Regions from separate parts of the Brevibacillus borstelensis genome, predicted to be linked through region 3. Evidence: riboswitches for the same ligand, from Rfam matches in the RefSeq annotation. Region 3 holds a riboswitch; each other region holds the start of a gene.
What was found. A riboswitch is a leader RNA that binds a small molecule or an ion and turns the genes downstream of it on or off. The one in region 3 is predicted to bind glycine.
Positions count from the first base shown of each region.

Region 1 (3,276 bases), 580 kb from region 3:
CACTTCTACGCCTTCCCGTTCCTTTTCCTCGAGGAGAGGGATAAATCCGGCAAAATCGTCATTCCAGGCGGAGATGCGGATGGACTTGACGGCTCGCTGAATCAAGTGCTTGCTTTCAGCGCGTATGGAGGAGTCGACCTTGAGGTTCCAAATCCGGTCATCCCGTACCTGCTTGCTGGCCAAAGAGGTTTTGAGCCGCTCCACGTCGTGCTGAAATTGACTGGTCAGCTTGTCGATCAGGCTGTTTAGCGGCAGAGCGGTATACCATTTCTTTTTATCCGACACAGAATCGAGGACCAGGCCCTTGTCTACCAGACGGGTCAGCACTTCGTAAATTTTCGCTTTGGGAACGCCGGAATGCTTGACGATCATTGTGGCATCCATGGGAGACTCGCTTGCCGCGAGCGTCTCATATACTTTGCTTTCGTAATGGGAAAATCCGAATGTTTCCAACATGACAATGCCCTCCAACCGGTTTGATCCGTGCATAGAAGATATGCCTTCTATTATACACACTTTTTTCCGCAAGTCCGGTAATGTCACGAGGAGGGGGGAGCATCCGCTCCGCAAGTGCGCTCGTCCCGCAAAACGAATCCCGCAGAAATAGGAAAACCCCCTCATTATGAGGGGGAAAATTTTGGGGTGCGAGCATATTTACTGTGACAGCTTCGACTCCAGAGGCCCATTCAAAAAGCGCTTCGTCTCGGCAACGACCACACCGGAGAGTCCGATCAGGCCGATCAGGTTGGGCACTGCCATCAAGCCGTTCATGATGTCGGAGAGCGTCCAGACCAGATCGAGCTTCATCGTTGCTCCGACAGCGACCATGACTACCCAGACGAATCGGTAGTATTTGGCAGAGCCTTTGCCGAACAAATATTCAAAGCATTTCTCGCCGTAATACGCCCACCCGAGGATGGTGGAGTAGGCAAACAGGATGATGGCAACGGCCAGCACGTAGCTGCCGGCTTGACCGAAGACGCTTTGGAAGGCGTAGGTAGTCGCTTCCACGCCAGACATACCGGTGGACCAGGCTCCCGTAGTGACCAAAGCAAGCCCTGTGATCGTACAGACGAGAATCGTATCGATAAACGTTCCTGTCATGGAAACGAGCGCCTGCTTGGCCGGTTCGTCTGTTTTTGCCGCCGCGGCTGCGATCGGTGCGCTGCCCAGACCGGCCTCGTTGGAGAAGACACCCCGGGCAACCCCTTTTTGGATCGCCATGGCTACGGTCGCTCCCAAAAAGCCGCCTGCAGCCGAAGTGCCGTTAAACGCTCCGTGTACAATGTCTGCCAATGCCTGCGGTACTTGCCCCGCATGAAAGAGCACGACAATGATTCCGGCAACGATATAGAAAAGGGCCATAAACGGCACCATGACGCCGGTGACCTGTCCGATCTTTTTTACGCCGCCGAGGATGACAAAGGCGGTAAAGGCAGCCAGCACAATCCCCGTTGCGACCGGAGGGATCGAGAAGTTCAACTGTACCGCTTCAGCGACGGAATGGGACTGGACCATGTTTCCGATCCCGAAGGAAGCCATTGTTCCAAACAAGGCGAACAAAACAGCGAGCCATTTTTGCTTCAACCCTTTCTCCAAATAGTACATCGGTCCGCCGGAAAAAGTGCCGTCAGCCTGCCGGATGCGGTACTTGACAGCGAGAATCGCTTCGGCGTATTTCGTCGCCATCCCGAACAGAGCTGTGATCCACATCCAGAACAGAGCACCCGGTCCGCCGACCGCGACAGCCGTGGCCACCCCGGCGATATTTCCCATCCCGATCGTTGCCGCAAGCGCGGTCATCAGCGCCTGAAAGTGGTTGATGTCCCCAGCCGCTGTTTGCTCCTGCTGCTTCCCAAAAGCGAGGCGCAGCGCATACCACAGCTTTCTGAACTGCAGCCCTCGAAGGCGGATCGTCAGCATTACCCCAGTGCCGACGAGCAGTATCAGCGTAGGCAGTCCCCACACAAATCCATTCACCATTTCCAACCATTGCATAAGCATGTCCATCTCGGTTTCCCCCTTGCTGTTTTTGAAGAGAAAAAGAAAAAACATTTCACCCGAAAATGAAATGTTCTCTGGAGACGGTCGCAGGACGTACAAAATTACGTAAATAAGAATACAAAAAACCGGCGGCAAACCGCATTTGTTGATGGGCGCAGAAAAGTTTAGCAACATGTAAAATGTTCAACCTTCTGCAACACATAAAAAACTTCGTCATACGAAGAACGAATATCTTCGAGAGAACTGACAGCAAAGCTTTTTATCGACAAATTACTAACCGTTTTTGTATAAGTCCAAGCGTCCACTCTGTCCTTTTACCTGAGAGATTATTCGCCGCGGCGAATTTGCTCCTTCGGTGCCCAATCCTCTTTTTGAAAAAAGAGGGAGTCTCTCCAGAGGCTCGTCCCCATGCAGTTTTACTAGTTTCCTAGACCTGAGAGTTTCGGGAAGGTTCCCTTGCCCCTTCGGTAGACATCTGTCTTCTCCTGAATGGTTCATCCGAACGATATGTGATTTATAAATCAATTATAAGGAGCGAAGCGAGCTTGTCAATGGATTGAAAAAAATTGATCGATCCCCCGCTTCTGGCAGTTCTTGGTCTATTCGACAGCGCTGAGCAATACGTTATATCAATGATGAACATGCCGCCCGAAGCGTCGTGTCAAAAAGAGACAACCTGTGCAAGAGCTGCCATCGAAACGATGCCCCGCCGGGCTGCAAGGGGGGAGTTTTTCATGCTGCATATCGTCGCCTGTATCAAACAGGTGCCGGACACGAAGATCATCAAGATGAACCCGAAGACAAATACGATGGACCGTTCCAGCGCGCCTGCCATTTTGAATCCGTACGATGCGCATGCCGTGGAGGAAGCTGTCCGCTTGAAAAAAAGGTACGGGGGAACAGTTTCCGTCCTGACCATGGGGCCTCCGCCCGCTGTCAAAGCGATCCGGAAATGCATCGAGATCGGTGCGGATGAGGGGTACATGATTACCGACCGGGCCTTTGCCGGGGCAGATACGCTGGCCACCAGCTATGCGCTGACGAAAGCCCTCGAAAAAATCGCCAAGGAAAAGCCGATCGACCTGATCATCTGCGGAAAGATGACGATCGACGGGGATACGGGCCAGGTAGGACCGGGCATTGCCAGACGGCTCGACATCCCGCCTTTGACCAGCGTGAAAAAGGTGGTCGAGGTAAACAAGCAGCAAGGCTATGCCCTCGTCCACCGCAAGCTGGAGGACGGCTATGAAGTGATTCAGTCCGCTTTGCCCT
Region 1 covers NZ_CP144922.1:4,077,083-4,080,358, reverse strand. Annotated here, with positions in the region: gene V5G20_RS19655 (TrmB family transcriptional regulator) at 1-456, opposite strand, end outside; gene V5G20_RS19650 (alanine/glycine:cation symporter family protein) at 655-2,010, opposite strand; glycine riboswitch at 2,301-2,410, opposite strand; gene V5G20_RS19645 (electron transfer flavoprotein subunit beta/FixA family protein) at 2,739-3,276, shown strand, end outside.
Region 1: it holds a riboswitch for glycine, as region 3 does, so the genes downstream of both, V5G20_RS19650 (alanine/glycine:cation symporter family protein) here and gcvT (glycine cleavage system aminomethyltransferase GcvT) in region 3, are expected to answer to the same signal.

Region 2 (3,276 bases), 1.5 Mb from region 3:
CAACTGGCTTGCGACGAGCAGGCCTTCTTTGGCATCGAGCTGTTCCATGATTTTTTCGATGGCGATTTGCTCACTGTAGGAAAGGGAGGAAAGCGCGATTTTGGCAAAGGTCTTGTCGCGAACTTCATTTTCAATTTGTTCCGTGCGCTGACGGACAATTTTCATGCCGATTACGGTTGCCCCGATTTCGGCCAGGATCAGATCCTCTGTTTCAAAAGTGCCGTAAGCCCGCAGCAATACGAGGGTACCCAAACGGCTTCCGCCTGCGTTGATCGGAACGATGGTCGTCATCATTTGCGGGAAGAGCGGCAACAGCTCCTCTGGTACCATGCTGTACGGGCTTTGTACCCCCTCATTGGCCAGAGACTGATTGACTTCCAAAAGCTTTTGATTGTAGCCGTATGGCAGCATTGCGCCTGACCGGCCGTCCTGCCCCTGTCCGATGCCAAAATCCTCCCGAACCCCGTTTCCGAGAATCGTCCCGTCTGCCGTCACGATGTAGACGTTCGCGCCAATCACATCAGCCAGCAGCCGAGCCAGATCATGATACCCTACCCCGCTTCCTCCCATCGTCTTTTGCAGCATGACGTTAATCCTTCTAGTTTTCTCCAGTAAATTCATTCCATTTTTTCCTCCTTGCGGTTATGTATAGTCGCAGTATTGTCAGAAAAATCCCGGCTTATACATGCAAATCAAAAAATAGACAATAAAAGAACAGGCCCCTTATGGTTTATGCCATAAAGGACCTGTCCGTTCCACCATTCCCGCAGGAGCCGCTTCCTACTCTTCTGAAACAAACGCCATGTACTGTTCTGCAGAAAGCAATTCGCTTACTTCCGCCGGGTTGCTCAATTTGTAAATCATCGCCAGCCTCCGTCAGCGCAAAACTGAAGCGCGACTGTAAAGCGGATAGGCAGCACATAACTGACTGATCGTATCTCGAACGGACGGATCTCCTTTTCCTTTCAGAACAGCAGCAATCGATCGTCCGATGGTCTTCATTTCCGCTTCTTTCATGCCCCTTGTGGTGGCAGCGGCAGTGCCGATGCGAATCCCGCTGGTGACAAACGGGCTTTCCGGATCAAACGGAATCGTGTTTTTGTTGACAGTGATGCCCGCTTCTTCCAACAGCCGCTCCGCTTCCTTTCCTGTCAGTCCGAAGACGCGAACGTCGAGAAGCAGCAGGTGATTGTCCGTGCCCCCCGAAACCAGTCTCGCTCCTTCTTCGAGCAAGGTCTCGGCGAGAACCTTTGCGTTTTTCACCACTTGCTCCGCGTAGCTCTTGAACTCGGGCTGCAGCGCTTCTTTAAAAGAGACTGCCTTTGCCGCTATGATATGCATCAGCGGCCCGCCCTGAATACCTGGGAATATCGCTTTGTTTACGCCCTTTGCGATCTCCTCGTCATTCGTTAACACAATGCCGCCACGCGGTCCTCTCAGCGTCTTATGCGTGGTACTTGTCACGACGTCAGCATGGGGAACGGGCGAAGGATGCACGCCCGCCGCCACCAAGCCGGCGATATGAGCCATGTCTACCATCAGCTTTGCTCCTGCCTGCTCGGCGATCTCGCGAAAGCGGGCGAAATCAAGCGTCCGCGAATAGGCGCTGCCGCCTGCGATGATGATCTTCGGCTTTTCCCGGCGGGCAATCGCTTCCACTTCGTCATAATCGATCAGGTGATCCTCTTCGCGGACCCCGTATGCCACGACATTAAACCACTTTCCCGAGAGGCTGACCGGACTTCCATGCGTCAGATGGCCACCGTGCGACAGATTCATTCCCATGAAGGTATCTCCCGGCTGCAGCAGCGAAAAGAACACGGCCGTGTTCGCCTGTGCGCCGGAGTGAGGCTGGACATTGGCATAGGCTGCTCCAAACAGCTTCGATACTCGCTCGATCGCCAAGCGTTCGACTACATCCACGTGCTCGCAGCCGCCGTAATACCGCTTTCCGGGATAGCCTTCCGCATACTTGTTGGTCAGAACCGATCCCATGGCGTCCAAAACGTCCTGACTCACAAAGTTTTCCGATGCGATCAACTCCAGCGTCCCGAGCTGGCGCTGGCGTTCCGCTTCGATCGCTTCAAAAATTTCCTTGTCGTGATCCTGCAAGCTCATCGATATTCCTCCCTTGGCTCCCATCTTTCCCGAACGCAAAAAAGGACAAGGGAAAGATAGATAGCACGTAATCTACCTCTCCTCTGTCCTTTTACCTGAGAGTTTAACTCCTGACACGGGAGTCTTCCCCTTGGGTGGCTGTTCGCTCTCTCCAGAGGTGCGTCCAATTGTGGTACCTTGTACCTGAGAGATTCTTTCCCAAGGATTTTTGGGACTTGCTCCTTCGGTGCCGGGCGCTTCGGTCCGGTCTCTCCCACAATCGTCATCCGCTCTATGCAATTACTTCGAATCATACGTCAAGGGATTCAACATTGTCAATAATATTTCGAATAGAATATCAATTGTTCTTGAGAATGATCCAGTCTGCGGCCTGTCGCCCAAAATGGGTAGTCGCCCTAACACCGAAAGGCCCGCCCGTAAATACGATAGCAGGGAACGCATTCAAACAAAGGAGGATGCTTGCATGAGTAGTCTGTTCAAGAGCGGCGGGTTTAACGGTATCGGTCTTATTCTGGTGCTGTTTATTCTGCTCTCGATTGTCGGATGTTCGGAAGATTGTTAGCAAAGATTGCAAACCGTTCGCTTCTTCATGGATGATTGATTGGGCAGACCGTGGGCGAGCTCCCATATCGTTATAAAAACGCGGGAATTGAACTGCACCTCCAAATGTTAGCTGTGCCTAACAAATGGGGTGCCGTTCACACTCCCGCGTGTTTTTGTCAAATGCGTATTGGTTTTTTCAGAGCGTGGCTTGGCCTTTTGCTAGTGAATATTCCGACGGATGATTTCTTCGATCCCTTCGGCAATCGCCGAGACCGGTCGATGCAAATCAGCCTGGGTCAGCCGGAAACGGGCGTAGCGTTCGTCCAGATTGAAGGCTTCCTGAAAGGCTCCCAGAAAACCGCGAGCTCGTTTGTCCATTTCCAGAAGAACCTCCAGTTCTCCCTCCTTCAAATAAAAGACGGCCTCCAGCTCCTCCAGTCGGCTGCGGTAGGGGCCTGTCGGACGGAACTCAAACTCCTGCACAAATGGGTAAGAGCGCCCGAGATGACGATTGTATTCGCAATCCACTTTGAATAATTGAAAGCCGAGAGACTGAATCGCGTCCAGCACTTTTTCCATCAGCGGATGCGGCCGAACCTCGATGAAGTCTGAATC
Region 2 covers NZ_CP144922.1:1,956,283-1,959,558, reverse strand. Annotated here, with positions in the region: gene codY (GTP-sensing pleiotropic transcriptional regulator CodY) at 1-621, opposite strand, end outside; gene glyA (serine hydroxymethyltransferase) at 877-2,118, opposite strand; glycine riboswitch at 2,279-2,384, opposite strand; gene yjcZ (sporulation protein YjcZ) at 2,582-2,680, shown strand; gene V5G20_RS08905 (sporulation protein) at 2,881-3,276, opposite strand, start outside.
Region 2: it holds a riboswitch for glycine, as region 3 does, so the genes downstream of both, glyA (serine hydroxymethyltransferase) here and gcvT (glycine cleavage system aminomethyltransferase GcvT) in region 3, are expected to answer to the same signal.

Region 3 (3,276 bases):
CGGAATGGACTGGACGCGTCTGCTGGTGAAATGCACGCCTCCGTCGCTGCGTCTGTTCCGGATCATCACTTTGTCCAGTTCGGTCTTGAGCTGCTCATTGTTTTTTGCCTGCCGCTTGCCTTCCACATAGGTTGTGGAGAAGCTGGACGTGTGTCCGAGATGGCCGGGCTTTAAGAGGTTGATCAGATTGTAGAGCTCATCCATCTCGTTCTGGATCGGAGTAGCGGTCAGCAGCAGGCAGTATTTTTTGCGAATCTCCTTGACGAACTGGTAGTTGCGCGTTTTTTTGTTTTTCAGCTTATGGGCTTCGTCAATGATCAGCATGTCGTAATCGATGTCCAGGACGTGACGGCGGTGGGGATCGCGTTTGGCTGTATCGATCGAGGCAACCACGACGTCGTATTGCCGCCACATATACTCCTTCTTTTGGGCGACAGCGGGTATGCCGAATTTTTGATTCAATTCTTTCGTCCACTGGATTACGAGCGATGCCGGCACGAGGATAAGTATTTTTTTCGCCAGCCCGCGGATCATGTACTCTTTCATGATCAGCCCGGCTTCGATTGTTTTGCCCAGGCCCACCTCGTCAGCGAGAATGGCCCTGCCGCGCATTTCGTTCAAAACGCGCTCCGCCGTCTGCAGCTGATGAGGAAACGGTTGGAGCGTAGGCAGGTATTGCAAGCACTGAAGCTGGTCAAACTCGCGGATAGCCATCGCCTCTTCGGCTTCCAAAGTAAGCTGGAACAGCTCCCATTTGTCCCAGGGGCCGTCCTGCTTCATTCGTTCATTTAGCAAATCCATCCAATCGGTATCGAAGGAAACGGGAACGTTCGGCATATGACTACCTCCGCTTTGGGGTTTTGTCATGAAAATGCTATATCGTAAATCAAAGGTGAACGTTATTCTTTTTGATCAAAAAATTTGTTAGTGATTTTCCAAGTTAATTCGCAATTTGCATATTTTCAAGAATGCGCTCACGTGGTAGGATAAAGAAGGAGTTCATTCAACTAGTATGGAATGTATTTGGAACATTTATGTATCACCCAGTATCCACCGCGAATGAAAGTAGCAGGGAGAGACTGCTTGTAAGGCAGCGCCGAAGGAGCAAGCCGGGTATGGTGAATCTCTCAGGCAAAAGTACCTCTACTGGACGCATCTCTGGAGAGAGCTTCTTCGGGAGCCACCAAAGGGGAAACTTGCAAGCGATGCCAAAGGAACGGCTCGCATCAAGCGAGGCAACTCTCAGGTACCAAGGACAGAGGAGGAGAAATGGGCGCCTTATTTGGCGTATTCATTTCTCTTGTTCTGTCCTTTTTTGCATGAAAAAAACAGGAGGTGCCCGAAATGACGACACTGAAACGCACGCCGCTGTTCCCTGTCTATGAAAAATACGGGGCCAAAACGATTGATTTCGGCGGATGGGATTTGCCCGTGCAATTTTCCAGTATCACGCAGGAGCATGAAGCAGTGCGGACGAAAGCAGGCTTGTTTGACGTCTCTCATATGGGAGAGGTTGAGGTAAAAGGGGAGGGAGCCTATCTCTACCTGCAACGCCTTACAACCAACGATCTTTCCAAGCTGGAAGCAGGGCAAGCGCAATACAGCGTGTTCTGCTATCCGGACGGGGGCACGGTGGACGACCTTCTTGTCTACAAATACGCCGACGATCACTACCTCTTGGTGATTAACGCGGGAAATATCGACAAGGACTACGCATGGATGCAGGAGCATCTGAGCGAGGGTGTACAGATCGAGAATATCTCACCGCAAACAGCACAGCTGGCGATCCAGGGGCCGCTTGCCGAATCGATCCTGCAAAAGCTGACCGACACGAACCTGACGGAAATCGGTGTTTTCCGTTTCAAGCGGAATGTCGTGATCGACGGCATTGCGACTCTCGTTTCGCGCACCGGCTATACCGGAGAAGACGGATTTGAGATCTACCTGGACAGCGACAAAGCGATTCAGCTATGGGACCGCCTCCTCGAGGTCGGCAAGCCGGAAGGGCTGGTACCATGCGGCCTCGGCGCCAGGGACACGCTTCGTTTTGAAGCGAAGCTGCCGCTCTACGGTCAAGAGCTCGGCAAAGACATCTCGCCGATCGAAGCGGGTATCGGCTTTGCAGTAAAGGTAGACAAAGAAGTGCCGTTCATCGGACAGGAAGCCCTCAAGGCGCAAAAGGAAAACGGCGCTCCCCGCAAGCTCGTTGGGATTGAAATGATCGACCGCGGCATCCCGCGTACGCATTACCCTGTTTTTGTCGGGGAAGAGCAGATCGGCGAGGTTACGACGGGCACTCAGTCTCCGACGTTGAAAAAGAATGTGGGACTCGCGCTGATCAAATCCGAGTATGCAGCTGTAGGCACCGAACTGGAAGTAGAAATTCGCGGCAAGCGGCTGAAGGCTGTCGTGGCAGCCACACCGTTCTACAAACGTCCCAAAAAGTAAACCAACCAATCCAAGATCCGATAAACAAGGAGGACAACGTTCGTGAAATACCGTTACCTGCCTCAAACCGATCAGGATAAACGCGAGATGTTGGACACCCTGGGCATTTCCCGGGTGGAAGAGCTGTTCGCGGATATTCCGGAAGAAGTTCGTTTCAAAGGTTCCCTGCAAATTCCCGAGGCTCTGTCCGAACCGGAGCTGGTCAAATATTTTTCCGGTCTTGCTAATAAAAACGCCAACTTCAGTACGCATGCAAACTTCCTGGGAGCGGGTGTGTACCAGCATCATATCCCGAGTGTCGTCAACCACATGCTGCTGCGGGGCGAATTTTTTACCGCATACACCCCGTATCAGCCGGAAATCAGCCAAGGGGAGCTGCAGGCTATTTTTGAGTTTCAGACGATGGTATGCGAAATGACGGGCATGGAAGTGGCCAACTCCTCGATGTACGACGGCGCTACTTCTTTGGCAGAGGCAGCAATGATGGCGGCAGGCCACACGAACAAGAGCAAGGTCGTGGTTTCCCGTTCCGTCCATCCGGAAGCGCGGAGCGTGCTGAAAACATACGCGTACGGCCAAGGCGTAGAGGTCGTGGAAGCAGACCTGAAGGACAATGGAACCGACACGGCAGCACTGGACGCGCTTGTTGACGACCAGACGGCAGCTGTCATCGTTCAATACCCGAACTTTTTCGGTCAAGTAGAAGACCTGTCCTCCATTGAGCCGATTGCACATGGAAAAGGAGCGCTTCTGATCGTTTCCTCCAATCCGCTCTCGCTCGGCGTGCTGGAAGCGCCGGGACGTTTGGGCGCAGACATCGTTGTTGGC
Region 3 covers NZ_CP144922.1:3,502,043-3,505,318, reverse strand. Annotated here, with positions in the region: gene V5G20_RS16700 (DEAD/DEAH box helicase) at 1-837, opposite strand, end outside; glycine riboswitch at 1,060-1,153, shown strand; glycine riboswitch at 1,154-1,269, shown strand; gene gcvT (glycine cleavage system aminomethyltransferase GcvT) at 1,345-2,448, shown strand; gene gcvPA (aminomethyl-transferring glycine dehydrogenase subunit GcvPA) at 2,491-3,276, shown strand, end outside.